Regions from separate parts of the Plantactinospora sp. ZYX-F-223 genome, predicted to be linked through region 2. Evidence: riboswitches for the same ligand, from Rfam matches in the RefSeq annotation. Region 2 holds a riboswitch; the other holds the start of a gene.

Region 1 (2,191 bases), on a different contig from region 2:
CCGGCCGGCGGCGACGGGCACGGCCCGGGCCAGAACCTCTACACGGTGCTGACCGCCCAGTACACCGACGGCGGCGGCCCCGGCGGGGTGCCGGCGCTGATCGGCTCGGTCCGGCACGAGTTGCAGACCAAGAGCAAGGAGGCGGAGCACTTCGACGCCTCGAACGGGATCCAGGTGCTGGACCGGGCGACCGCCCGGGCCGGGCGGCGGGTCGGCGACGTCGACCACGGCGAGTGGATCAGCTTCGGCCCGGTGAACCTGACCGGGATCGGCTCGGTCACCGCCGGGGTCAGCTCGGGCAGCGGCGGCGGCAGCATCGAGTTCCGGGCCGGTTCGCCGACCGGGCAACTGCTCGGCACGATGCCGGTCGGCAGCACCGGCGGCTGGGACAACGTGGTCTCCCCGACGGTCAACCTGGCCAACCCGGGCGCGACCTTCACCCTCTATCTGGTCTTCACCAACCCGGCGCAGACCGGTGGCACCCCCGACCTGCTCTCGCTGGACTGGTTGCGGTTCAACGGGGCGGGCGTGAAGCGGGAGACCGGCGGCAGCGTCTCGGTCACCGCCACCCCACGGACCGGGACCGCGCCGCTGTCGGTGGCGTTCACCGGTACGGCCACCGCGGCGGCCGGGCGGACGATCACCGACCGCGCCTGGGACTTCGGCGACAACACTCCGGTCGTGCACGGCGCGTCGGCGACCCACGCGTACGCCCGGCCGGGCACCTACACCGCCCGGCTGACCGTCACCGACAGCACCGGGGCGACCATGTCGAGTCACCTGACGATTACGGTCAGTTGACGGATCACCGGGTGGGCCGTGCGGCGGCGGCCCATCCGGCCCCGGAAGTCCCGCTCGGCGGTGGCAGGTGGCGAGCACCACAGCCATCCCGGCCCTGACCAGTTGGAACGTCGGGGCCCCGGTTGAGTAGGCTGATCACCGGCCATCCAGAGCGACCGAGAGACCTGGCTCGTCGACGTCGCAGCAACCCCCCACGTGGGTGCGGGTGCTACCGCCAGGACCGATGGAGGTTTCGCAGTGCGCAGCATCCAAGCCGGGCGGGCGAGCCGGCTGCATGTCACCTGGCACCGGTGGCGTCGACACGTCGACCTCTGCCGGACCAGCACCATGCTCTGTCGGGCCTCGGCGCTCTGTCGGGCCTCAGCCTGACCTGTCGGGCCTCGGCCTGACCCGTCGGGCCTCGGCCTGACCGCGACCGCCGGTCGGCGGCATCCGACCATCTCGTCAGCACCCCTGAGCGACGTCGTCCTGCACTGCTCGTGACCTGACCGGTCGGGGCAGTTGTCGGCCCATCGTCGCCGGATATTTCCTGGAGTTTCACTACAATGCGGATCAATACTCTCGCCACCCGCCTCCTCTCCGGAGTCGCCGCCGTCGCGCTGTTCGGCGCGGTCGCCGCGTGCGGCGGCTCCTCCTCCGGCGACGCCGCCGACAACCCGTACGACCTGCTGCAACCCGGCACCCTGCGGGTCGGCACGCTCACCGACGCCCCGCCGAACGTCTATCTGAAGGACGGGAAGTTCACCGGCTTCGACAACGACCTGATGACCGCCGTCGCCGGCAGGCTCGGGCTCAAGGTGGAGTTCGTCGGCACCGAGTTCTCCGCGCTGCTCGCCCAGGTCAACAACCACAAGTTCGACGCCGGCTCGTCGTCGATCACCATCACCGAGGCGCGGAAGAAGACCGTCGACTTCAGCAACGGGTACGACTTCGGCTACTTCGGACTCGACGTACCGGCCGGCTCGCCGATCAGGAGCTTCGGCGAGCTGAAGGGCAAGCGGGTGGTCGTGGTGCAGGGCACCGTGCAGGACGACTACGCCACCAAGGAGGGGCTGGACCCGGTCCGGGTACCCGACTACAACGGCGCGATCAACCAGCTCAAGGCGAAGACCGCCGACGCCTGGATCGCGCCCGCCGAGATCGGCGAGAAGTCCGCACAGGAGAGTGGCGGCAAGATCGTACTGGCCGAGAAGCAGCTCAGCTCGGCGCCGACCGCGTTCGCGGTGGCCAAGGGCGCCGACCCGCTGCGTGAGGCGCTGGACTCCGCGCTCGACCAGGTGATCGAGGACGGCACCTGGACCCGCCTCCAGGAGCAGTACTACCCGGGGCGGCCGGTGCCGGCCAGCTTCAAGCCGGGCAGCGGCACGGTGACGTACCCGCCGGTCAAGGC
Region 2 (2,191 bases):
AGGACCCGCAGGATGAAGATGCCGAAGACGTTCTGCGCACCGGTGGCCGGGCCGTACTGGTCGACGCCTTCGGCATAGCCGTGCAGGCCGAAGTAGAGGATGTTCTCGACCATGGCGAAACCGACCGCTGACAGGCCACAGTAGACGATGCCGTCGGTGATCCCGGACCACTTGCGGCGCTGGTAGAGCAGGAGCAGGAGCGGCCCGAGCGCCTTGGTCAGCTCCTCGATGAAGGGCGCGACCAGCACCCCGACCACCGGGAGGGGCAGTTCCAGGGTGTCGGCCGCGAAGGTGTTGGTCCGCAGTGCGGCGAAGGTGGAGACCGCCGCGCCCCAGCCCAGGCAGAAGGCGAGATACTTGACCGGCTCCGGGTCGTACCGGTCGAGCCAGAGGAAGCAGGCGACCAGCACCGGCACCGGCAGCGCCGCCGCGGCCAGCCCGATCAGCGGCGGCGTGACCCCGGCCGGCGACACCAGCTCCCAGGCCATCAGCACCGCGCAGACGACGATGAGCGTGATCGCCCCGATCACCGTCAGCAGACGGGCCAGGCTCCGCCGCTCGGACGTCGCCGCCACCTCCGGCACGGTGCCCTGCGCCACCTCCGGCACGGTGCCGGCCGGCTGCGGGAATTGCTGCGCCGGGGCGGGCGGCCACGGCGGAGTCGGCGACGGCGGCTGGGGCGCCGCCGCACCGGGCGGGGTGTCGGCCATGTGATCAGCGTAGTTCCTCCGGACAGCCGGGCCGGACCACATCCGGCCCGGCTATGCTTCCTGGCAGGTCACGAGTGCCAGCGTCCAAGCCCCGGCTTGCTGGCCGGCAACCCTCGTCGAGGTTCGCGGTGGGGTGCCCCGGGTGATGACCGGGCTCGGTGCACGTCCGCACCGGGCAAGCGCGGACCCCGTTCCCGCCCGACTCCGGGGTCCCTGGACACCGGAGGTATGCCCGATGAGCACCAGCCTCGTTTCCGTGCCCGCCCGGCCGACCGGCGCGGCCACGTCAAACACGCGGACCGCGCCGGCAACGCCGGGCGTCACAGCGGCCGGGGTCGCCGCGACCGGACCGCTCGGGATGCTCGGGGTGCCGGGACAGGTCAACCTCGACTACGCCGCCACCGCGCCGTGCGCGCGGGCCGCCGCCGACGCGGTGGCCGAACTGCTGCCCTGGTACGGCAGCGTGCACCGGGGCGCCGGGGCGCTCTCCCGGCGCAGCACGCTGGCGTACGAGCGGGCCCGGCAGGATGTCGGCGACTTCCTCGGGGTACGCGCGGGCGACCACGTCGTCTTCACCCGCAACACCACGGACGCGCTCAACCTGCTGGCCCGGGCCCTGCCGCCCGGCGCCCGGGTGGTGACCTTCGCGGCCGAGCACCACGCCAACCTGCTGCCCTGGCCCGCCGGTACGGTCCGGCTGCCGGTGCCCGGCTCGGCCGGGGACGCCGTCCGGGCGGTCGACGCGGCGCTGCGGGAACTGCGCCGGGGCAGCGGCGGCGGCGCACCGATCCTGGTCACGGTGACCGGGGCCAGCAACGTCACCGGCGAGTGCTGGCCGGTCGCCGAACTGGCCCGGGTCGCCCACCGGCACGGCGCGCGGATCGCGCTGGACGCCGCCCAGCTCGCCCCGCACGCCGAACTGGACATCACCGCCCTGGCGGTCGACTACGTGGCCGTTTCCGGACACAAGCTGTACGCGCCGTTCGGGATCGGCGTACTGGCCGGACGGGCCGACTGGCTGGACGCCGCCCCGCCGTACCTGGCCGGTGGCGGGGCGACTCTCGGGGTCGGGGCGGCCACCCATGACGTGCGCTGGGCCGACGGGCCCGGCCGGCACGAGGCCGGCACCCCCAACCTGCTCGGCGCGGTGGCGCTGGCCGCGGTCTGCGCCGCCCTGTCCGAGGCGGACCGCGACGCGCTGTACGCACACGAGCAGGCCCTGCTCACCCGGCTGCGGTCCGGGCTCGCCGCCCTGCCGGACGTGGTCGAACTGCGTACCTTCGACGCGGACGCGCCCCGGGTCGGCATCGTGTCGTTCGTGGTCGCCGGCCGGGACTCGGCGACGGTCGCGGCCGACCTCGCCCAGCACTGGCAGATCGGGCTGCGGGACGGGCTGTTCTGTGCGCATCCGCTGGCCCGGCGGCTGCTCGCCGAGGCGGCGACCCGGAGCGGGCGGCGCGACCTGCCGCCGACCGCACTGC

The links. A riboswitch is a leader RNA that binds a small molecule or an ion and turns the genes downstream of it on or off. The one in region 2 is predicted to bind S-adenosylmethionine.
Region 1: it holds a riboswitch for S-adenosylmethionine, as region 2 does, so the genes downstream of both, AAH979_RS14740 (ABC transporter substrate-binding protein) here and AAH979_RS26985 (aminotransferase class V-fold PLP-dependent enzyme) in region 2, are expected to answer to the same signal.

Annotation. Positions count from the first base shown of each region.
Region 1 is NZ_JBDJAV010000012.1:155,266-157,456, reverse strand. Features, by position in the region: gene AAH979_RS14745 (ThuA domain-containing protein) at 1-801, shown strand, start outside; SAM riboswitch class I at 941-1,031, shown strand; gene AAH979_RS14740 (ABC transporter substrate-binding protein) at 1,347-2,191, shown strand, end outside.
Region 2 is NZ_JBDJAV010000029.1:27,531-29,721, reverse strand. Features, by position in the region: gene AAH979_RS26990 (PrsW family intramembrane metalloprotease) at 1-710, opposite strand, end outside; SAM riboswitch class IV at 777-898, shown strand; gene AAH979_RS26985 (aminotransferase class V-fold PLP-dependent enzyme) at 1,069-2,191, shown strand, end outside.